3 regions of the Mesorhizobium sp. WSM4832 genome follow, and region 1 is predicted to be linked to each of the others. Evidence: predicted binding sites of a transcription regulator. Region 1 holds the regulator's gene; each other region holds the start of a gene.
The links. Region 1 encodes PhoB, which activates phosphate uptake and scavenging genes when phosphate is short. Its sites were predicted from a motif close to TGTCATNNANCTGTCAT; they were not measured.

Region 1 (7,787 bases):
TTCTTCATGATATCCTCCCTGCGCCCTGTGCGGCGCGACCCAGACTGGCCCGAAGGCCGGTACAGAGGCTTTTTTTCGAGCCTCAAAAAAATAGTGATCCAGCGAAACGACGCTGTCAACTGCGATTCTGATGGCTTTTGAGGGGTCTCGGCATTTTTTTCGACGTCCGCAATAAATAATGACATGCGCTTTGGCTTCTGCCACTATCCCTGGCGTGTCAGCGACAGGCCAGGGCATCATCACCGGGCCGCGATGACCCGGGAGGACGTGCGAGACGATGTCGGTCGGAATCCGCCACGACGATTTGCGCCGGCGCAATCGCGCCATGGTGATTTCGGCCGTGCGCCGCGCCGGCCAGCCATCGCGCACGGAGATTGCCGCGACCACCGGGCTCAGCCACTCGACCATTTCGGCGATTTCCGCCGATCTGATCCAGGAGGGGATTCTCACCGAGAGCAAAGCCAACGAGCCGACGGCGTTGAAACGCGGTCGGCCGCAGATCGGCCTGGCGCTGAACCCTGAAGCCGCCGCGGTCCTGACCGTGGTGCTGTCGCTGAACTTCCTGTCGGTCGCCGTGATCGATTATGCCGGCCAGGTGATCGCCGAGGAACAGCAGCGCCTGGACACGCTTGGCATGCCGCGCGACGAGCTGATTGGCGAATGCATGGCAATCGTCCGGCGCCGGCTGCAGGATCCCGACCTCGACCTGGGCAGCGTCGCCCGCATCGCCATGGGCATCCAGGGCATCACCGATTCCCAGGCGCGCGCCATGCTGTGGTCGCCGATCACGCCGCTGACCGACATTCCTTTCGCCGACATGCTCGAGGCGGAGTTCGGCATTCCCGCCACCATGGAGAACGACTGCAACATGATGGCGGTGGCGCTGCAATGGCGCGACCCGGACCGCTATCGCGACAATTTCATCGCCATCCTGCTCTCGCACGGCATCGGCATGGGCCTGGTGCTGAAGGGCGAGCTGTTCACCGGCACGCATTCTTCCGGAGGCGAGTTCGGCCACATGATCCATCGTCCGGGCGGGGCGCTCTGCCGCTGCGGCCGGCGCGGCTGCGTCGAGGCCTATGCCGGCAACTATGCCATCTGGCGCAGCGCCAAGAAGATGAGCGAGGACGCCGAGCCGGTCGACGTCGGCGACGCCGACATGCGGGCGCTTGCCGCAAAGGCGCGCGAGACGGACGGTCCTGAGCGCGAGGCCTATCGCCGCGCCGGCGAGGCGCTGGGCTTCGGCCTTGGCAGCCTGTTCGCGCTGATCGACCCGGCGCCGGTGGCCATGGTGGGCGTCAGCGCGGCGGCTTTCGACCTGATCGAGCCGGCGCTGCGCGAGGCGATCGCCCAGACCGCCGGCGGCCAGCACTCGAAATCGATTTCCTTCGACACCGAGCCGAACGAACTGCCGCTGATCCGCGAAGGCTGCGCCATGCGCGCGCTGACCTTCGTCGACCAGGAGATTTTCGCGCCGGGCGTGCAGGCAAGGACGAGTGCGGGGAAGAACGTGGCCTGAGGATCAGGGTTGAAACTAACTTCATTCTTGACGACCGAATTCCGACCCAATGAGGACCCCGGCCTCCGACAGCCCTGCGCCATTTCCGGACATTGGCCAGCGGCGTTTAATCCCCTTTAGGCCCGTCGTTTCCAATGAGTGTCACGAAGTGTTTTAATACGCTCTGCGCAGTTTGCTCCGCAGTATGTCCAGCCACTGCCCATTGCGCAAAGTGCCCATCAATGCACATGCGTGCGAGCCCGTAGACGAGGGCCCTCGCGGCTATTTGGGTCTCCGAGATATCGTTTGACCGGAGCATGTTTCGTCGCTGCGCCTCCACCATCGACCCTTCTACCAACACACGCACCGCTTCGTTATCGCGACGCAACGACTCCGAACTGTCCCAATCGATAAGACTCCGCGTCGAGATGATCTGGAAATGAGTGGGGTTTCGAATAGCCCAGCGCAAATAGGCGATCCCAACAGCGGCGAAGCGCTCAACCGGGTCGTCCGTAGGTAAGTTCTCGATAGCATTCGTTATCTCCGAGCGGAATCGGCTCATTGCCTGCTCTGCGACAGCCGTCATCAATGCGGTCTTATTAGTGAAATGACGGAAGGGCGCGCCAGGAGAAACGCCCGCCCGCTTTGCGACTTCGCGCACGCTCACATTGTCGGGACCGCCCTCCTCGACAAGTTGAACCGCGGCATCGATCAGGACCTCCCGCAAATTGCCATGGTGGTAACTGGTGCGATGAGGCGTCTTGGCTTTTGGCATTTCGTCCCTCGTTCCATCGAGCTGCATCTCGCCTCTATATCAAGAAACCTCCAAAATGTAATCACTGTTTACAATTCGCGTTTGCGAATGTAAGCAATGATTACCGATGGGATCGGAACAGGCCTGCGGTCTTCGCGGCTGCCAAATGCCCAGACGGAGGACCCGAACATGCTCGCCAGAGACGCCGAAACTCGCCGTTCGCAATCGTTCACATCATCCCAGGACCCAGCCGAAGAACCGCAGCACAAGCAGAATCTCCGGACTGCTCAGCCGAGTGCGGCCGTGTCCGGCGCCACGCTTTATCGGCTTGCCGCCGTCGCCGGGGTGGGAAGTGCGCTCATTCTTTTGGTCAACGCGGCTAAACGCAGTTCGCTGATCTCGACCACCGATCTAACGCAACTCCTCGCGCCGCTCGCCGAGATTTTGGCGCTCGGTCTCGTCGTGGGCTTGTTTCTCGCGTTTGGCAGGCGCACGGGCCTATTCGGCACCATCGCGTTTGTCATCAACTTCATTGCGCTGGCAAGTTTGGAAGGTGTGGAGGTGGTGATCAATCTCGTATTTTCGAAACTTCCGCCGACGATCATCATGGACCTGCGAGCCGGGCCGCTCGGACTGGCTCTAGTCGCCAGTTCGTTGCTTTTCCTGCTTGGAACGCTGGCATTTGCGATCTCTCTTGCCGTTGGACGAGATATGCCGCGCATTCCACTGGCTCTCTACGTCATCGGCGCGGTGCCGATCGCGCTCCGTGCGTTCGTGCCGGAGTGGGCTCTTGACCTGGGCTTAGTGGTTCTTGCGACAGCCATCGCCTGGCTGGCCGGATTGCTGTGGATACGCGCGAGCACCATCGGGGTCGGCGATTCCGTCAAAAGCTGAAGCGCTCCAGGCGGCAAACGTTCGCTGAGAATGTCCGCAACGGGTCGAAAGAGTTGAAGAAGTCCGACGGGTTGTGAAGCAGACGCCGCGGTACCAGAAGGCCCGCCATTGCTGATTGCGCAAAATACAATAGGTTGACAATCAGAGGGGAGCGTAATGACGAGCGGAACGGACGTTCTTGATGCCGCCGTCATCGGTGCCGGTTGGGCGGGGCTAGGCGTCAGTCATGCGCTGAAGCAGCGCGGCTTGCGCCATAGAGTATTTGAGCGAGGTCGCATCGGCGAGACCTGGCGAACCCAGCGCTGGGACTCCTTTCGGATTAACACACCCAACAGCCAAACAGTCATGCCCGGGGATACCTATGTCGGCCCAGATCCCGACGGTGCGATGACAAGCGGCGAGTTTGTCGCGCTGTTGGAGGACTATGCCGGGCGGTATGGCCTTCCGGTGGAAACCGGTACGCCGGTGACCGACCTTGTTGCCAGCGGCGGCCTCTACCGGCTGACCCTTCCGAACGGCTCCCTGTGGGCGAGGAACGTGGTGATCGCCAGCAGCAACCAGAATTGTCCGGCGCGCCCACCTTTCTCTGCTTTGCTGCCGCTCAACATCCGACAGATCGATGCATCGGCCTACCGCAACGCATCCGGTCTCGACCATGGGGCCGTCCTGGTGATCGGCAGCGCCCAGTCGGGCGGCCAAATCGCCGAGGACTTGGTCCAGGCGGGGCGAACCGTATTTCTTGCAAGCAGCCGGGTCGGCCGACTGCCCCGCATGTATCGGGGTCGCCACATCAGTGTCTGGATGGTTCTTTCCGGATTGATAGATGTGACGCGCAGGGAAATGCTTCAGCAGGGACCCATTCCCGGAAGGCCGCTGACAGGAGCGCTCCATACGATCAGCCTGCAGTCCCTCAGCGCGCAAGGCGTTGTCCTTCTGGGCCGGCTCACGGGCGTCGACGCCGGACACCTCTCGTTCAGCGACGAGGCAGAAGCGCATGTCCGCCATGCAGACGAGGGCTCCGCAAGAATTCGAAGCCAGATCGACGAGTATATCGAGCGCAACGGTATCGATGCCCCGCGGGCTGAGCCGGACCCGGCCGAGGTGATTGCCGCGCTGCTGCCCAATCCACCGGTCCGATCAATCGATCTCGACGCCAGGGGGATCACAACGGTGATCTGGTGCACTGGGTTCAGGGGGGATTTCGGGTGGGTGCGCGTTCCCGAGGTGCTCGATGCACACGGCCAACCGTTGCACGAGAACGGGTTCGCAGGCGCTCCCGGCGTGTATTTTGCCGGCCTGCCTTTCGCGATCTCGCGACGGTCGGGCACAATATTGGCAATCGCGGAGGAAGCAGGCCGGTTGGTCGAAGATATCCAGCGTCGTTTAGCAGCTGCCTCTGACGTCCCGATTCAGTGATGCCGACTCGAAGCGAATATCATCCGGAGGCGGCTTCTTCCTCTCGCGAGATTCAGGCTATTAATCGGATCGAAGGGCTCTAAAGCGCGTCGCTGAAACGGATTCAGGCGCGCGCTTTAAGTCTTTGTTTTTATGCATGTCGTTTTGGCAAAACACCGCTGCACACTTTTGCGCGACATGCATTAATCCTCGCGGATCGCGTAGCCCGCCCCGCGGATGGTGCGGATGACGTCCGGCATGCGGCCGTTGTTGACCGCCTTGCGTAGGCGGCCGACATGGACGTCCACGGTGCGCTCGTCGATGTAGATCGTCTCGCCCCAGACATTGTCGAGCAACTGGCTGCGCGAGAACACCCGGCCGGGGTGACGCATCATGAATTCGAGCAGGCGGAACTCGGTCGGGCCGAGCCTGATCTCGCTCTTCTTGCGGTAGACGCGATGCGATTCCCGGTCGAGCACGATGTCGCCGACCTTGAGCACACTGGACAGCACCTCTGGCTTGGCGCGGCGCAGCAGCGCCTTGACGCGCGCCATGAACTCCGGCGTCGAGAACGGCTTGACCAGATAATCGTCGGCGCCGGTGGACAAACCTCGAACCCGATCGCTTTCTTCGCCTCGCGCGGTCAGCATGATGATCGGCAGCCGCTCGGTCTCGGGCCGCATCCTGAGGCGTCGGCAAAGCTCGATGCCGGAAACCGCCGGCACCATCCAGTCGAGCACGAGCAGGTCGGGAACGTTTTCCTGAAGGCGGATTTCGGCCTCGTCGCCGCGGGTCACCACTTCGACCTGGTAACCCTCGGATTCGAGGTTGTAGCGGAGCAGCACTCCTAGCGGCTCCTCGTCCTCCACCACCATGATGCGTGGCGCGATCATTGCCAGTTACCCTTCAGGCCGCCGGCGCCGACATCTCGTCCTGCTTCGGACGATTCGCGGGCAATTGCGTGCCGGTCAGCACATAATAGGCGTTCTCGGCGATGTTGGTCACATGATCGCCGATGCGCTCGAGGTTCTTGGCGCAGAACAGAAGATGCGTGCAAGCGGTGATGTTGCGCGGGTCTTCCATCATGTAGGTCAGGAGCTCGCGGAAGACGGACGTGTATTTGACGTCGATGCGTTCGTCGTCGTTGCGAAGCTTGGCCAGCGCCGTGGCGTCGCCCACCGTGTATTCCTGGATCACGGCCTGGACCTGGATCAGCACCAGCTGCGCCATGGAATCGATCGAATGCGTGAGATCGCGTGGCGCGGCGCTGACGCCCACCGAACCGACGCGCTTGGCGATGTTCTTGGCGAGATCGCCGATGCGTTCGAGGTCGCCCGCCATGCGGATCGAGCCGACCACATGGCGAAGATCGTCCGCCATCGGCTGGCGCTTGGCGATCAGCGTGATGGCGCGGTCGTCAAGTTCGCGCTGGCGCGCGTCCATGATGGCGTCGTCGGAGACGACGCGCTGCGCCAGCGCATTGTCGGTCTCGAGCAGGGCCCTGGCCGATGCGCCGACCATGGAGGCCGCAAGGTCGCCCATGTCGTTGATAAGCCGGCTGATCTGCCTCAGATCCTCGTCGAAGGAAGCGACGGTATGTTCGGCCATGATGATGTCCTCGTATGAACTCAGCCGAAGCGGCCGGTGATGTAGTCCTGCGTGCGCTTCTCGCGGGGCGAGGTGAAGATCTTCTCGGTCCGGTCGAACTCCACCAGCTCGCCGAGATACATGAACGCCGTCTGCCGCGACACACGTGCCGCCTGCTGCATGTTGTGGGTGACGATGACGATCGTGTAGTCGGCCTGCAGCTCGTCGATCAGTTCCTCGATCTTGGCGGTCGACAGCGGATCGAGCGCCGAGGCCGGCTCGTCGAGCAGGATGACCTCGGGCTTCACCGCCACGGTGCGGGCGATGCACAGACGCTGCTGCTGGCCGCCGGAGAGGCTGAGGCCGCTGGCGTTCAGCTTGTCCTTGACCTCGTTCCACAACGCCGCGCGCTTCAGCGCCTGCTCGACGCGGCTGTCCATCTCGGCCTTGCCGATCTTCTCGTAGAGCCTGACGCCGAAGGCGATGTTCTCGTAGATCGACATCGGGAACGGCGTCGGTTTCTGGAACACCATGCCGATCTTGGTGCGCAGCAGGTTGAGGTCCTGCGAGCGGTCGAGGATGTTCTTGCCGTCAAGCAGCACCTGCCCTTCCGCGCTCTGCTTCGGGTAGAGTTCGTAGATGCGGTTGAGCACGCGCAGCAGCGTCGACTTCCCGCAGCCCGACGGCCCGATGAAGGCGGTCACGCTGCGCTCGGGCAGGGACAGGTTGATGTCCTTCAGCGCCTTCGACTGACCATAGTAGAAGTTGAGGTTCTTGACCTCGATCTTGGCCTTCTCGACGGTCGTGTCGGGTGCGTTCAGGTCGGTGGACAACATCGGTTTCATCTGTCCTCTCTGCGTCCGGTCAGGCTGCGGGCGATGACGCTCAGGCCGAGAACCGTCAGGGTGATTATGAGTGCGCCCGTCCAGGCCAGCTGCTGCCATTCCTCGTAGGGGCTGAGAGCGAACTGGAAGATGGTCACCGGCAGGCTGGCCATCGGGGCATTGAGATTGCTCGACCAGAACTGGTTGTTGAGCGCGGTGAAGAGAAGCGGCGCCGTCTCGCCGGAAATACGGGCGATCGCCAAAAGGATGCCGGTGACGATACCGGACAGGGCCGCGCGATAGGCGACGGAGCGGATCACCACCCAGCGCGGCGCGCCGATGGCGGCGCCCGCTTCGCGCAGTGCGTTGGGCACAAGGTTGAGCATGTCCTCGGTGGTGCGCACCACGACGGGGATCACCAGGATGGACAGCGCTACGGCGCCGGCAATCGCCGAGAAGTGCCCCATCGGCCGCACCAGCAGCTCATAGACGAACAGGCCGATGATGATCGAGGGGGCCGACAACAGGATGTCGTTGATGAAGCGCACCACCGTGGTGAGCTTCGAGAAGCGACCATACTCGGCCATGTAGGTGCCGGCCAGCACGCCGATCGGCGTGCCGACGACGATGCCGATGATGGTCATCACGATGCTGCCGTAGATGGCGTTGAGCAGGCCGCCGGCATCGCCGGGCGGCGGTGTCATTTGCGTGAACACCGACAGCGACAACCCCGAGAGTCCTTTGTAGAGCAGGGCGCCGAGGATCAGCGCCAGCCAGGCGAGGCCGATGCCGGCGGCGATGACGCAAAGCGTCATCATCACGCCGTTCTTTCGCT
Region 2 (7,787 bases), on a different contig from region 1:
AACAGTTCTCGGCGCGACAAATGCCACAGCCGTCGAAATTCGATATCCCCAGCCAAAGAATCAGCTCTTGGGCTGGCGGTGTCAAGTTACTGTTTCTTGCCGGCTGGCAGTCCCGTCCATTTGGCATTACGGTGGGCAAATAAAATGCACCCGCCGAAGCAGGATTTCGACAATGCGCCGCCGTATCTATGTTTTTTGCACGCTCTTTCTTGCTGCCATCGCCAGCTCGGCCGTCGCGCAGACACAAGGTCGTCAGGGATTGGATACGATCATCGAGCCTATCGTGCCGGAGCGACAGATCGGGTTGCCGGACAAGGCTCCTTCCGCACAGGATCCAGCGGCCGGTGCTCCGATAACCGCAGCGCCCAAGCGCAAGGCCGAGAAGCCGGTCGCTCGCGAGACACAGGCCGCAGCGGCTTTCGGATCATGGACGACCGAATGTCTGGACAAGGCGACCAAACCGAATTGCCAGGTGATCGTGCGCTCCGCCGTCGGCGACCAGATCGCACTGGTTCTGGGGATTGCGCGGCCAGCTTCCGACGGCCCCCGCATGCAGATGGCTGTGCCGCTTGGCCTGGCGATCGACAAGGGTGTGACAATCAAGATCGGCGCATACAGCGAGAGTTTCAAAATCAGCCGTTGCACGGCGCAGGGATGCCTGGTCGAAGGCGAAGCCCCGCAGCCACTCGTCGACGCGCTGGGAAAAGGGACCAGCGGATCCGCCACCATTTTTTCGTCCGATGGCCGATCGATAAGATTGCCGCTGCCAACAAAATCGTTTGCCGAGGCATACGCGTCGATAAACTCCACTAACTGAACTAACTGATCGCCCACGTGTTGTTTCGTGGGCCCGCCGGAGAGCGGTAGTGAATTCCGCCGGCAGGTGCGCTTCTGAAGGTGCACGCCGCAAAGCCGCCAGTCCGCAATCGGCCCCGAAGTCGCCATTCCAGCTGCGCTGGCCGCGTGCTGACTAATTTGGCTGCAACGTCAACTCGCGGCTCCAACGGCCGCCGCTTCAGCTCGTATGCGCGACGAGCTTGTCCACCGTCTCGGGGAAGAAGTCGGGCGCCGTGTGCCGCTTGCCGAACATCATGTCGTATTGGATGAGCCGGAAATCGTTGATCTTGGGGTCGATCTGCTTCTGCCTCGCCCAGTCCGGCGTCGCTTCGCCCGAGGGCGACAAGAGCAGGTTGCGGTCGATGACCCGGTAGCGTTCGCGCATCGCACCGAGGAAGCCGGTGTAATAGGGGTGGGTGATGCCGGCGCTGGTCAGGATATGGTAGGGCAGGAAGGCCGGGCTCACCGCGCCGATATTCTCCACCGGGCCGGTACGGTTTGACCAGATGACCAAGGGCGTGTCGTGGTGTTCGAGCGCGGCCTCCGCCGTCGGCTCCTTGCGCGGCGCGACATTGTCCTTGAGGAAGCCTGTCTCGACATAGACGGGTCCGAGCGGCGGCAGGTGGTCGCCGAAGAAAGCGATGATGGTCGGGCGCTCGCGCTTCTTCGCCCAGTCGATCAGCCGCTGCAGGCCGTGGTCGGCGTCGGCCGAGCCCTCGGTATAGGAAAGCAGCGACTCCCGCGCCCAGGAACTGATCGGCGCCGCGACCGAATGCGTCGGATTATAGTAGCGGTAGGGCTCGTAGGGGCCGTGGTTCTGCAGGCTGACGGCGAACAGGAACACCGGGTCGTCGCTGGTGTCGGCCTCACGGATGATCTCGTCGGTCATCGCCGCGTCTGACGCCAGGGGCCCGCGCTTTTCCATCGGCGGCAGCGTCTCTTCGGAGCGGAAGTCGTTGAAGCCGAAATCGGCGTAGACGGCGCCGCGGTTCCAGAACCAGTTGGTGCCGGGATGGATGGCGTGCGCCCGGTAGCCCACGCTCTTCAGGAAGGTCGCCAGCGACGGCGTAGGCGTGCGCACATATTGCTGGTAGGGGATCGATCCGGCCGGCAGGAAGGCGTTGGAAAAGCCGGTCAGCGCCTCGAACTCGATATTGGCGGTCATGCCGCCGAACTCGGGCGAGAACATCGAACCGGAGCGCAACGCCCTGACCGTCGGGATCGGGTCCGGCTTGATGGTGACGCCGGGCAACTTGGTCGGATCCCAGAAGGACTCGCTCATCACCACGATGATGTCCGGCTTCTTGTCGGGCACCGAGGCTGCAACATTGGGACGCTCGATGGCGGCCATCGTCTTGTCCGAATAGCCGGGCGGCGCCGAGACATGCGCCATCGGCACGTTCATCGCGAAGGCCAGCGCAAAGCCGTTGGAGGCGTAGTTTTCCTTCTGGTCCCACATGATCGGGATGATCTGCAGCCGGTCGCGCGTCCATGAGAAGGTGGCGTAGTCCATGATCGAGACGAAGAAGGCGAGCAGCGGCACGGCGAGCGCCAGCCGCGCGAGGCGGCCCTTGCGGCTGAGGATCGGCACCCGCCGGCGCCAGGTCCGCCAGCCGTAGACCAGCAGCGACAGCCCGCCGATGATGCCGGCAGCCAGCATGATGGCGGTCCATGGGCGCTCGCGCACCAGCAGCGGCATCAGCGCCATGATCTGGCGCGCAAACAGGAAATCCGTCGGATAGAGGGGATCGCCGAGATAACGCGATTTCTGGTGACCGACAAAGGCGAGCGCCAGCGTCAGCGGCGCCACGATCATCAGGCTCTGGTGGCTGCGGCCGAGTATGGCGTCGAGACCGACCATGACCAGCGCGAAGACGAAGATGGTCGTCCAGCCCGGCTTGAAAGGCTGCAGGAAGAAATCGACCGTGCCGAAGAAATCGCCGCGCACGATCCATTCGATCGCGAATACAAGCAGGGCCGCCGCAAGAAGCGTCGTCAGGCCGTAGCGTAGGGTCGGCCAGGGTCGTCCCGGCAGGTAGCCGGTGGACGGATCGTCTTCCAAGAACTGCGGCACGGGCTTGGCCGCGCCTCTTCTGATCCTTGCCACTCTACTTCCCCCGGCCCACGCAACGCTTTCCGCCCGCGTCATGGTTCTGTCATCGAAGTGTCACGCAAAGCTAGCGCCTGTGGCGGAAATAAGAAGAGCCAGCAAACGATTCGTGAGCGGTTTTCATCAGGTGTGATCGTCAAAAGGCCTTTTGGAACAGGGAGTCAGCCGGCTTTTCCGGCTGAAATACGGCTCGAATAGGCGCCCGCGGGCTTGACTTGGCCGTCCGCCTTGCGCCAGAGGCAGGGAAAACCAGCCTTTGGAGGGACCTCAAATGGCCGTCGCATTCACCTTTCCGGGACAGGGCAGCCAGGCCGTCGGCATGGGCAAAGACCTTGCCGATGCATTCCCCGAAGCGCGCCGCGTCTTCGAGGAAGTGGACGCCGCGCTCGGCGAAAAACTGTCGAAACTCATCTGGGAAGGCCCGGAAGAGACGCTGACGCTGACCGCCAACGCCCAGCCGGCGCTGATGGCGGTGTCGCTGGCGGCGATGCGGGCGCTCGAAGCGCGCGGTTTCTCGCTGAAGGACAAGGTGGCCTATGTCGCCGGACATTCGCTGGGCGAATATTCCGCGCTTGCCGCGGCCGGCTTCGTTTCGGTCGGTGACGCCGCAAGGCTGCTCAGGACCCGCGGCAACGCCATGCAGGCGGCGGTGCCGGCGGGCGAGGGCGCCATGGCGGCGATCATCGGGCTGGAGCAGGCCGATGTCGAAGCCGCCTGCGCCGAGGCAGCGCAAGGGGCCGGCAAAGGCTCCGTCTGCCAGGTCGCCAACGACAATGGCGGCGGCCAGCTGGTCATTTCGGGCACCAAGGCGGCGGTCGAGCTGGCGGCCAGGCTCTGCACCGAAAAGGGCGCCAAGCGCGCGCTGATGCTGCAGGTGTCCGCCCCCTTCCACTCGGCGCTGATGGCGCCGGCCGCCGACATCATGCGCGAGGCGCTGGCCGGTGTGGCTAAATCCGCGCCAATCGTTCCGATCGTCTCCAACGTCACCGTGACGCCGACCAGCGACCCGGACGAGATCGCCCGCCGCCTGGTCGAGCAGGTGGTTGCCCGCGTGCGCTGGCGCGAGACGGTGGAGTGGTTCGGCGCCAATGGTGTATCGACCCTCTACGAAGTCGGCGCCGGCAAGGTGCTGTCGGGCCTGGCACGCCGCATCAACCGCGACATCGCCACCGGCGCCATCGGCACGGCCGCCGAAGTCGAGGCGGCGCTGGCGGCGTTGGGATGAGGCCCCGCTCCGCCCGTGGATGACGACGGGAAGGAGGCCTTCGCTAATCTCCGACGCTTGTCTAGCGTGACTTGGACGATATGACGTATACGGAACGCGACTGCTTGCAGGCGTCTGAAAAATGAGGTTGCAAAAATGTTCGAACTGACCGGCCGCAAGGCGCTTGTCACCGGCGCATCGGGAGGCATCGGCGAAGCGATCGCCAGGGTGCTGCACAGCCAGGGCGCCATCGTCGGCCTGCACGGCACACGCGTGGAGAAGCTGGAGGCGCTGGCCAATGAGCTCGGCGACCGTGTAAAACTGTTTCCCGCGGACCTGACCAACCGCGACGCGGTCAAGGCGCTCGGCCAGAAGGCGGAGGCCGACCTCGAAGGCGTCGACATCCTGGTCAACAATGCCGGCATCACCAAGGACGGCCTGTTCGTGCGCATGTCGGACGCCGACTGGGATTCCGTGATCGAGGTCAACCTCACCGCCGTGTTCCGGCTCACCCGCGAGCTGACCCATCCAATGATGCGCCGCCGCCATGGCCGTATCATCAACATCACCTCGGTGGTCGGCGTCACCGGCAATCCCGGCCAGGCCAACTACTGTGCCTCCAAGGCCGGCATGATCGGCTTTTCCAAGTCGCTGGCGCAGGAGATCGCCACCCGCAACATCACCGTCAACTGCGTCGCCCCGGGCTTCATCGAATCGGCCATGACCGACAAGCTCAACGACAAGCAGAAAGAGACGATCATGGCCGCCATCCCGACCCGGCGCATGGGCACCAGCGCGGAGGTCGCATCCGCGGTCGCCTACCTCGCCTCCAACGAGGCGGCTTACGTCACCGGCCAGACCATTCACGTGAATGGCGGCATGGCGATGATCTGAGAACCTTTGTTGATAATTCCGCCCCGTCGGCCATCGGCGGGACGAATTCCGAACAAGGTTCTAGGGGTGCGAAAACAGCTATTTCGGCTTGGACGCCCGCGATTTTTCGTGTAATGCGGCCCGCAACCCGGCGGTTCGGGCAAAAACCGGTCCTGTGGCGTTGCGTTGCCCGCAAGACCATCTTTGAGCTTGATTAGCGGCATTCTGCCCGCTAACGAAGCATAGACAACATAAGACGAGGATTGCCCCAAATGAGTGACACCGCAGAGCGCGTCAAGAAGATCGTCATCGAGCATCTCGGCGTCGACGCCGACAAGGTGACGGAACAGGCGAGCTTCATCGACGACCTGGGCGCGGACAGCCTCGACACGGTCGAACTCGTCATGGCGTTCGAAGAAGAGTTCGGCGTCGAAATTCCCGACGATGCCGCCGAGACCATCCTCACCGTCGGCGACGCCGTGAAGTATATCGACAAGGCCTCGGCCTGAGTTTTTTCGCAGGCATCACCGGGGAGGACCTGCCATGAGGCGTGTCGTCGTCACGGGCCTTGGCCTGCTTTCGCCGTTCGGCATGGGCGTCGAGCACAGTTGGCGGGAGCTGCTCTCCGGCCGCAGCGCCTGCCGACGCGTCACCGAATTCGAGGTGGACGATCTTGCCTGCAAGATTGCCCACATCATCCCGCGCGGCGACGGCTCCAACGGCACCTTCAATCCGGAGGCCGTGCTCGAGCCAAAGGAACTGCGCAAGGTCGGCGAGTTCATCCTCTATGGCATCGCGGCCGCCGACGAGGCGCTGGCCGATTCCGGCTGGAAGCCCGAGACGCATGAGGACCAGTGCGCCACCGGCGTGCTGATCGGCTCCGGCATCGGCGGCATCGACGGCATCGCCGAAAACGCGATGATCCTCAAGGAGCGCGGCCCGCGTCGCATCAGTCCCTTCTTCATCCCCGGGCAGATCATCAACCTGGTCTCTGGCCAGGTCTCCATCCGCCACGGCCTGAAAGGCCCGAATCATGCGGTGGTCACCGCCTGCTCGACCGGCGCGCATGCCATCGGCGATGCCGCCCGGCTGATCATGTGGGGCGATGCCGAAATCATGCTGGCGGGCGGCGCCGAAGCGCCGGTCACCCGGCTGTCGATCGCCGGCTTTGCCGCCTGCCGCGCGCTTTCCACCGAGCGCAACGACGCGCCGGAGACCGCTTCGCGTCCCTATGACCGCGACCGCGATGGTTTCGTCATGGGCGAGGGCGCCGGCGTCGTCGTGCTGGAAGAGCTCGAGCACGCCAAGGCGCGCGGCGCCAAGATCTATGCCGAGGTCACTGGTTACGGCCTGACTGGCGATGCCCATCACATCACCGCGCCGGCCGAAGATGGCGACGGCGCCTTCCGCTGCATGACCGCGGCGTTGAAGCGCGCGAAACTTTCGCCGGCCGACGTCGACTACATCAATGCGCACGGCACCTCGACCATGGCCGACACGATCGAGCTTGGCGCGGTCGAGCGGCTGGTCGGCAATGCCGCCTCGAAGATTTCGATGTCGTCGACCAAGTCGTCGATCGGTCATCTGCTGGGCGCCGCGGGTGCGGCGGAAGCGATCTTCTCGATCCTTGCCATCCGCGACAACATTGCCCCCGCCACCATCAATCTCGACAATCCGGAACGCCAGACGGCGATCGATCTCGTGCCGAACAAGCCGCGCCAGCGCCAGATCGATGTCGCGCTGTCGAATTCCTTCGGCTTCGGCGGCACCAACGCCTCGCTCGTGTTCCAGCGTTACAATGGCTGAAAGGCCAGCCGGAGCAATCCCGGGGGGCAGCGATTTTCCTGCCAGGATTGCTCGGAAAAAGACAACCAGTCGGCAGTCCCGCCACCTGCCGTCATTTTTGCCAAATTCTTCCCTAGCTTGTTGCCGGGGGATTCGTTGCAAGATCAGACGGTAGGGCGCGCCATGAGCACAAATCCGGGGAGCACAAATCCGGGCGGCGGTGGGGATTTCGGACGGCAGGGCACGACGGGTCCGATCAGGCCCAAGACGGCGGCCGAGGCGTTGCGCCCGGAAGCCGGCACGCCACCGCCGTCGAAGCGGTCGCGCGCCTCGCGCAGCCAGGTTGTCGTGTTCCTGAATTTCTTCCTCTCCGTGGCGATCCTGGTCGTGCTCGCCTCGGGTGCCGCGCTCTATTTCGGCATGCAGGCTTTCGTCGAGCCCGGCCCGTCCGCCAATGGCGACACTTTCATGATCAAGCCGAACACCGGCGTGCAGGAGATCGCCGATCAGCTCGAACGCCGCAGCCTGATCAGCGATGCCCGCATCTTCCGGCTCGGCGTGCGCGCCACCGGCAATGAATCGGCGCTGAAGGCCGGCGAATACGCCATCAAGCCGCGCTCCTCGATGCGTGACATCATGGAGCTCTTCAAGAGCGGCAAGTCGGTGATGTACTCGCTGACCATCCCCGAAGGGCTGACGGTCGAGCAGGCGCTGCAGCGCGTGGCCGATCAGGAGGCGCTCACCGGCGACATGCCGCCGGCCTTGCCGCCGGAGGGCAGCATTGCCACCGACACGCTGCGCTTCACCCGTGGTGCCACCAGGCAGCAGATGGTCGACAAGCTGATCGCCGACCAGAAGAAGCTGGTCGACGACGTCTGGTCGCATCGCGCGCCCGACCTGCCGATCGCCAACATCGACGATTTCGTCACGCTGGCCTCGATCGTGGAGAAGGAAACGGGCAGGAGCGACGAGCGCTCG
Region 3 (7,787 bases), on a different contig from region 1:
CCTTGTCGACCTGGCTTGGCGTCGCGCCTTCCAGCAGCAGGAATTCGTTCTCGGCGCCTCGCGCGGACAGCATACGGTTGCCGACGAAGCCGTGGCAGACACCGACGACGACCGCCACCTTGCCGATGCGCCGGGCGAGATCGCTGACCGTCGCCAGCACCTCGGGCGCGGTCTTCTCGGCGCGCACGATCTCCAAGAGCTTCATGACATTTGCCGGCGAAAAGAAATGCATGCCGAGCAGATCCTGCGGCCGCGACGTCGAGGCGGCGATCGCATCGACGTCGAGATAGGAGGTGTTGGTGGCAAGGATGGCGCCGGGCCTGGCGACCGCATCGAGCTTGCCAAACACCTCCCTCTTCACCGCCATGTCCTCGAACACGGCCTCGACGATCAAATCGCAATCGGCAAGGTCGGCATAGTCGGTGCTGCCCTTGAACAGCCCGAGCCGCTGCTGCCTGACCTCGTCCGTCAATGAGCCGCGGCTGACCGAAACGGCGTAGTTCTTCTCGATCGTCGCCAGCCCGCGCCGCAGCGCATCCTCGCTCGTCTCCAGCAGGGTCACCGGCAAGCCGCCATTGGCGAAGGCCATGGCGATGCCGCCGCCCATGGTGCCGGCGCCGATGATGCCGACGCGGTCTATCCGGCGCTTGTGCAGATCCTTGCCCGGTATTTTCGCCGCCTCGCGTTCGGCGAAGAACAAATGCCGCTGCGCGCGCGACTGGTCGCCGGAAACGAGTTTGAGAAAAAGTTGCCGCTCGGCGGCTAAAGCCTCGTCGAACGGCAAGGTGATCGCATTGCGCACCGCTTCGGCGCAAGCAAGCGGCGCTTCCAGTCCACGCGCCTTCCTGGCCAGCTCGGCCGCCTGGGCGTCGAAAGCCGCAAGATCGGTCTCGGAAAGACGGCCATTGCGGTCGCGCACCGGCACGAACGGGCCGCCTCGATCAGCCATTTCGCCGGCGAAACGAACCGCCTGCGCCATCAGGTCGCCGTCGAAGACCGCATCGGCAAGACCGACCGCCTTGGTCTCGTCGGCCGAGATCGGCGTTCCGGAAACGATAATGCCAAGCGCTTTGGCGGCGCCCACCAGGCGCGGCAGGCGCACCGTGCCGCCGCCGCCGGGCAGCAGGCCGAGCTTCACTTCCGGCAAGCCGAGCTTGGCGCCCCGGTCGGCGACGCGGAAATGGCAGCCGAGCGCCAGTTCCAGCCCGCCGCCGAGCGCCGTGCCATGGATGGCGGCGACCGTCGGCTTGGCGATGGTCTCCAGCAAGGCGATGATCGCGCGCAGCTCCGGCTGCTCGACCGGCTTGCCGAATTCGGTGATGTCGGCGCCGGCGACGAAAGTGCGCCCGGCACAGGCGATGACGATGGCCCTGGCGGCGGGGTCGTCGCGCAGCGCGGCGAGCGCCTCATGGAGCGGCTTGCGGACGTGAAAACTCAGCGCGTTGACCGGTGGGTTGTTGATGGTGACCACCGCCACGCCATTCTCGTTCGCGACGCTGACTGAACTGGACAAGCGAAACCTCCCGAGACCGGCTGCGATCGCGCAAGGGTTTACTAGGCCCGCCAGCGAATGGGAACCCGAACCAGACTTGGCGCAACGGTTAGTGGAGAGCGGCTAGTTCCCCGGCACAGGGATTCTTGAAAGGTTGCCGTTTGTCTTAGTGCAAGATTTTCCGTTCATTTCCGTGAAATCAGCGCAAACGCTGGGGATTGGTTGAAGCCGCCCCAACCTCGTCATTCTATGGCGGAGCAAGGAGCGAAGCGACGCGCGCAGACCATAGAATCCATGCCGTGACTTGGAAGCGCTGCTGCGGTGCAGAATTTTGCTCCGTTGCACGCCTTGGCGAAGGTAACGGCATGGATTCTAGGGTCTGCGCGTCGCTCCGCGCCGCTCCGCCCTAGAATGACGATCGTGATGGGCGTTTCGGCCAATCTCCAACGCATGACACCTGCCAACGCAAACAGGGCCGACCGGGTCAAAATCCCTGTGCAGTGCCACTAATTATCCACCCGGCCGAAAGCCGGCACGTCGCCGATCACGTCGCGCTTGTCCTTGCCGCAGGCGAAGGTCTTCGCCTTGTCGTCGGCGAGCTTGCGCGCCTGGTCGTTGGCCTGCGCGTTGCCGGTGGCTAAAACCAGGCCGATGGTGCAGCCCTGGTGCTCTTCCGGCTGCGCCACCTTGGCGACGACCAGCACGTCGATCGACTTCTTCTCGTCCTCGGGGTTGCTCACCGAGCGGCGATGAATGGCGGCGAAGGGGATCGCGACATCGCCATTCGTCTCGATCCGCCATTCCACCTTCGGACCGGACCCGTTGAAGGCGGTGAAACTCTCCCAGACCGAAGTCATGTCGTCCGACGGAAAGCCGTAATAGACGGATTCGCGTGCGTCGTCATAGCCGATCAGCACCGGGTAGCCGCGATAGCCGGAGCAGGCAAGGTTCGCCCAGTCGCCGTCGCCTTCAGCGGCTTGCGCATAGGTGACGCAGTCCTTCTTCCAGTCGAGATCGGTGTAGGCGCTGGAGATGTCGCCGGCCTCGGCCGCCTGGCACAGCCCAGCGAGGGCAAGCGGGATCAGAAGAGCACGCATCGCGGACAACTCCGTTCGAGTTGCCGAAGCGTAGCGCCAATCGCTATTTCTTCAAGCTGGCTTCGATGAGCAGGTCGGCGTTGCGCGCGACGGCCGCCGCCGGTCCGCCCTTGCCGAAGAGCTGGCCGCTGATATAGGCGCCTTCGATGAGAAGCAGCAGACCGTCGCCAAGCGTGTCGGAATCGGCGGCACCCATCGCGGCCGCCATGGCGCGCAGGCGCCGGCGCAGTTCGTGCTTGTTGTTCTCGCTCACCACTCGCGCGGGATGCCCGCGCTCGGGATATTCCACCGCCGCGTTGGTCATGCCGCAACCGCGATAATCGGGCTTCTGCGTGCGTTTGCCGACACGAGTGAGGAAGGCGATGATCTGGGCGCGCGGATTGCCCGGATGCGCGTCGACGGCCTCGTCGAAGCGTTCCCAGAATTCGAGGTCGTATTTGCGCAGATAAGAGGCCGCGAGCTCATCCTTGGACGGGAAGCTGCGGTAGAGGCTCGGCTTGGTGACGCCGGCGCGCCTGACGATCTCGTCGACACCGATCGCCCGGATGCCTTCGCGATAGAACAGGTCGAACGCCACGTTCAGGATCTTGTCCGCCGCCTTCGGGACCGGGGCATCGCTCAACGACGCATCAATTTTCTTGTCCGATGACATGCAAACAACTCGCTTGACAATGTTACTGACCGGTACGTATGTATGGCGTGATTCCATTGCAACGTACCGGTCAGTAACATGATAGCCCAGTCCCGCCCATTTGGCCAGCGCTACGCTTTCGTCGTGGTGGCCGTCATTTTCCTTTGCCTTTTGATCGCGGCCGGGCTTCGCTCGGCGCCGTCGGTGATGATGGTGCCGCTGGAAGAAAGTTTTGGCTGGCACCGCGACGTGACTTCCTGGGCTGCCAGCGTCGGCATCCTGCTCTACGGCCTCACCGGGCCGTTCGCGGCGGCGCTGATGGAGCGCATTGGGCTCCGCCGCACGCTGCTCGGCTCGTTGCTGGTGATGTCGGGCTCGACCGCGCTCAGCCTGTTCATGACCGAGCCCTGGCACCTTTTCATCACCTGGGGCGTGTTCTCCGGTATCGGTTCAGGCGCGGTGGCGAGCGTGCTCGGCGCCACCATCGTCAATCGCTGGTTCAAGACCAATCGCGGCCTCGTGATGGGCCTGATGTCGGCGTCCAGCGCCACCGGCATGCTGGTGTTCCTGCCGCTCATCGCCGCACTCGCCCAGTCCGGCGGCTGGAAGCCTGTCGCGATTGCTGTATCGGTGGCCACGGCGGCGCTCATCCCGTTCGTCCTGCTTTTGGTGCCCGAACGTCCCGCTTCGATCGGCCAGATGCGCTACGGCGCCGATGCGGGCGACGTGCCGCCGGTATCGCCGGCTTCGCAAGGCAACTTCCTGGCGCATACGCTGAACACGCTGCGCCGCGCCGCCGGCACCAGGGTGTTCTGGTATCTGTTCGCCACCTTCTTCGTCTGCGGCTTCACCACCAACGGCCTGGTCGGCACGCATCTCATCGCCTTTTGCGGCGACATGGGTATCGGCGAGGTGCAGGCAGCCGGGCTCTTGTCGATGATGGGTATCTTCGACCTTATCGGCACCACGCTGTCCGGCTGGCTCACCGACCGTTTCGATCCGCGCAAGCTGCTCGGCGTCTACTACGCGATACGCGGCCTGTCGCTGATCTACCTGCCCTATTCCGGCTTCTCGGCGACCAGCCTGGTCATCTTCGCCGTGCTCTACGGCCTCGACTGGATCGCCACCGTGCCGCCGACGCTGAGGCTCGCCAACGAGGCTTTCGGCGACCGCAGCGGGCCGATCGTGTTCGGCTGGATCGTCGCCGGCCATCAGGTCGGCGCGGCGGCCGCCGCCGCCTTCGGCGGCACGATGCGCGAGCTGCAGGGCAATTACGAGCTGGCGTTCCTGATTGCCGGCATGACCGGTATCGCGGCGGCCTGTATCTCGCTCTTGATCAACACGAGCCGGCCGGCCTTCGATCCGGAGCCGCAGGCGGCTTAAGGCGCGTCGATTTTCGGGTGAGGCCGGCCTGCAAACGGCAGTCTCCTGCGCTTCCGGTGCTCACGTACGAAAAGTACGCTCCGCTCCGGTTCTCGGAGACCACCATTTTCGGCTCGCCCTGACCCGAATCTCGACACGCCTTCCGGCGACGATGGTGGTCTTCACTAGTCTGTTCATTGTTATCAAAACTTCATGGTTCCGAGACACGCCTGAAACATTGAGGCGAGAGCTTGGCGGTCCCGTTCAATGCCATCCGGAGACAGCCATGAACAAGCTTTCGTTGACCCGCCGCGCTTTCGTCACCTCAGCCAGCGCGTTCGGGCTTGTCGGTGCCTCCGGACTGGCATTGCCTTACTATTCCCGCGCCAACCAGCGCCCGGCCTTCACGCATGGCGTCCAGTCCGGCGACGTCGACGCCACGTCCGGCATGGTGTGGGCCCGCACGGACCGTCCGGCGCGCGTCATGTATGAGGTGTCGACGACAGAAAGCTTCGCCAACGCCACCAGGCTTGCGCCGCTCGATACCTCCCCGGCCAGCGACTACACGGTGAAGCGGCTGCTCACCGACCTCGCCTCCGACCAGGATATCTTCTATCGCATGGTCGCGGCCGATCTCTCCGACATCAACACCGTCTCGGAGCCGATCGTCGGCCGCTTCCGCACCGCGCCGTCGTCCAAGCGCGACGTGCGCTTCGCCTGGTCGGGCGACACCGCCGGCCAGGGCTGGGGCATCGACGAAACCGGCATGAAGACCTACTCGACAATCGCCAGGCACACGCCGGACTTCTTCCTGCATTCCGGCGATACGATCTATGCCGACGGCGCCTTGAAGGACGAGGTCGACCTGCCCGGCGGCGGCAAGTGGAAGAACGTCGTCATGCTCGACGGCAAGCGCAAGGTCGCCGAGACGCTGGACGAGTACCGCGACCAGTGGAAGTACAACATGATGGACAAGCACGTGCTTGGCCTCTCCGCCATCTGCCCGACTTTCTACCAGTGGGATGACCATGAGGTGCTCAACAACTGGTCGGACTCGAAGGACCTGACCGCCGACAATCGTTACACGGAGAAATCCATCCATGTGCTGGCGGCGCGTGCGGCACGCGCGTTCCATGAGATGACGACCATTCGCTACGAACCGTCGGAGCCCGGCCGCGTCTACCGCAAGATTTCGCATGGGCCGCTGCTCGACGTGTTCTTTCTCGACATGCGCTCCTATCGCGGCCCCAACGGCCCCGATCTGGAGGAAACACTGACGGCGAAGTCGCGCATGATCGGCGAAGAGCAGTCCAAATGGCTGAAGCGCGAGCTGGCGAATTCCAAGGCAACCTGGAAGATCATCGCCGCCGACATGCCGCTCAGCCTTGTCGTCTGGGACGATGCGGCGAAGAAGGCTGGCTTCGAGGCCGTCAGCAACAACGACAATGGCGCGCCGAAGGGCCGCGAGCTCGAATTCGCCGATGTGCTGCGCTTCATCAAGAATGCCGGCATCACCAACACGGTGTGGCTCACCGCCGACGTGCACTACACCGCAGCGCATTACTACAACCCCGACAAGGCGCAGTTCCAGGACTTCAACCCGTTCTGGGAATTCGTCTCCGGCCCGATCCATGCCGGCACGTTCGGCCCCAACGACCTCGACATGACCTTTGGGCCGGAGCTGAAATTCATCAAGGCCCCGACCGCCGAGCAGGGCCAGAACCTGCCGCCATCGGCCGGCCTGCAGTTCTTCGGCCTCGTCGACATTTCCGGCGCGACCGAGCAGCTCACCGTGCGGCTGATGGACCGCGACGACAACGAGCTCTACAAGGTGACGCTGGATCCGGTGCGGTCGGCGTAAGGATCTGTAAAATCAGAGGTGCCGTCGCGAGACCCCCCTCTCTGGCCTGCCCGTCCTTCGCAGCACCTGCGCTGCAGCTTCGGAGGGTGGACCGGCCATCTCCCCCTCAAGGGGGGAGATCGGATTTCGCATCGGCTTTCGCCAATTTCCAACGCCGCAGGACTGGCGGCGGGATCAAAGCTGCTAATCTCCCCCCTCGAGGGGGAGATGCCCGGCAGGGCAGAGGGGGGGCGCGAAGGATCGCTACGTTTGCCGCATTCCGCGCGGCGATGATCAATCCGGATAGCAAGCCGCGGGAATTTTCGGCCATACCGCCGTGTCGCAGTTGGCGTCCTTTTGCCGCTGCTTGAAGGCGGCGCTGACTGGGCCAGTGACGATCGGGTCGACACCGTCGGGGGCGTCGGCGAACATCTGCTGCGCGGTTTTGACGTCAGGCGGCGCGATCGGGTTGGCGTCCCTCAGCGCGGCTGCCGACTGCGCGGCGCCTGCCGCGACAAGCACACCAAGCGCTGCCCACGCAAAAACCGGACGCAATCTGGACATCTGATCGGTCATGAACATCGAACTGTCCGGCCCCTCAAAGGTTCCGCCTTGGTTAACAGAATCATTTCACACTAAGACGTTTAAGAATCAGTGACCATTAATTGGGATAGGGCCTCCCCTTTCGCAATTGCGAAAAACCTTGTATGAGCCGCGCAACCGAAAAGGGCGGCGCTTTTGGGCCTGCCGCCCGCAACACTCCCGAGACCAGACAATGAACATCCGCAATATCGCGATCATCGCGCACGTCGACCATGGAAAGACCACCCTGGTCGACCAGCTCCTGAAACAGTCCGGATCGTTCCGCGACAACCAGCGCGTCGCCGAGCGCGCCATGGATTCCAACGACCTCGAGAAGGAACGCGGCATCACCATCCTCGCCAAGGCGACCTCGGTCGACTGGCACGGCACCCGCATCAACATCGTCGACACGCCCGGACACGCCGATTTCGGCGGTGAGGTCGAGCGCATCCTGTCGATGGTGGATTCGGCGATCGTGCTCGTCGATGCCGCCGAAGGGCCGATGCCGCAGACCAAGTTCGTGGTCGGCAAGGCGCTCAAGGTCGGTCTCAAGCCCATCGTCGTCATCAACAAGATCGACCGTCCCGATGCCCGCCACATCGAGGTGGTGAACGAGGTGTTCGACCTCTTCGCCGCGCTCGACGCCACCGACGAGCAGCTCGATTTCCCGATCCTCTACGGATCCGGTCGCGACGGCTGGGTCTCGGAAAACCCCGAGGGCCCGAAGGACCAGGGCCTGGCGCCGCTGTTCGACCTCGTCGTCAAGCATGTGCCGGCGCCGAC

Region 2: AC0L2L_RS26695 (LTA synthase family protein) is a predicted target of PhoB. The motif match lies at 2,992-3,008, and genes of this name have one in related genera.
Region 3: AC0L2L_RS10135 (alkaline phosphatase D family protein) is a predicted target of PhoB. The motif match lies at 4,781-4,797, and genes of this name have one in related genera.

What each region holds. Positions count from the first base shown of each region.
Region 1 is NZ_JBVVQH010000008.1:14,461-22,247, reverse strand. Features, by position in the region: gene xylF (D-xylose ABC transporter substrate-binding protein) at 1-8, opposite strand, end outside; gene AC0L2L_RS13145 (ROK family protein) at 278-1,519, shown strand; gene AC0L2L_RS13140 (TetR/AcrR family transcriptional regulator) at 1,626-2,273, opposite strand; gene AC0L2L_RS13135 (hypothetical protein) at 2,442-3,146, shown strand; gene AC0L2L_RS13130 (flavin-containing monooxygenase) at 3,303-4,562, shown strand; gene phoB (phosphate regulon transcriptional regulator PhoB) at 4,745-5,434, opposite strand; gene phoU (phosphate signaling complex protein PhoU) at 5,448-6,149, opposite strand; gene pstB (phosphate ABC transporter ATP-binding protein PstB) at 6,170-6,973, opposite strand; gene pstA (phosphate ABC transporter permease PstA) at 6,970-7,787, opposite strand, start outside.
Region 2 is NZ_JBVVQH010000022.1:94,812-102,598, forward strand. Features, by position in the region: gene AC0L2L_RS26685 (hypothetical protein) at 1-56, opposite strand, end outside; gene AC0L2L_RS26690 (invasion associated locus B family protein) at 173-817, shown strand; gene AC0L2L_RS26695 (LTA synthase family protein) at 1,016-2,944, opposite strand; gene fabD (ACP S-malonyltransferase) at 3,219-4,172, shown strand; gene fabG (3-oxoacyl-[acyl-carrier-protein] reductase) at 4,308-5,045, shown strand; gene AC0L2L_RS26710 (acyl carrier protein) at 5,297-5,533, shown strand; gene fabF (beta-ketoacyl-ACP synthase II) at 5,568-6,830, shown strand; gene mltG (endolytic transglycosylase MltG) at 6,993-7,787, shown strand, end outside.
Region 3 is NZ_JBVVQH010000006.1:2,519-10,305, reverse strand. Features, by position in the region: gene AC0L2L_RS10155 (3-hydroxyacyl-CoA dehydrogenase NAD-binding domain-containing protein) at 1-1,513, opposite strand, end outside; gene AC0L2L_RS10150 (hypothetical protein) at 1,999-2,589, opposite strand; gene AC0L2L_RS10145 (TetR/AcrR family transcriptional regulator) at 2,633-3,241, opposite strand; gene AC0L2L_RS10140 (MFS transporter) at 3,320-4,603, shown strand; gene AC0L2L_RS10135 (alkaline phosphatase D family protein) at 4,869-6,443, shown strand; gene AC0L2L_RS10130 (hypothetical protein) at 6,717-7,004, opposite strand; gene typA (translational GTPase TypA) at 7,198-7,787, shown strand, end outside.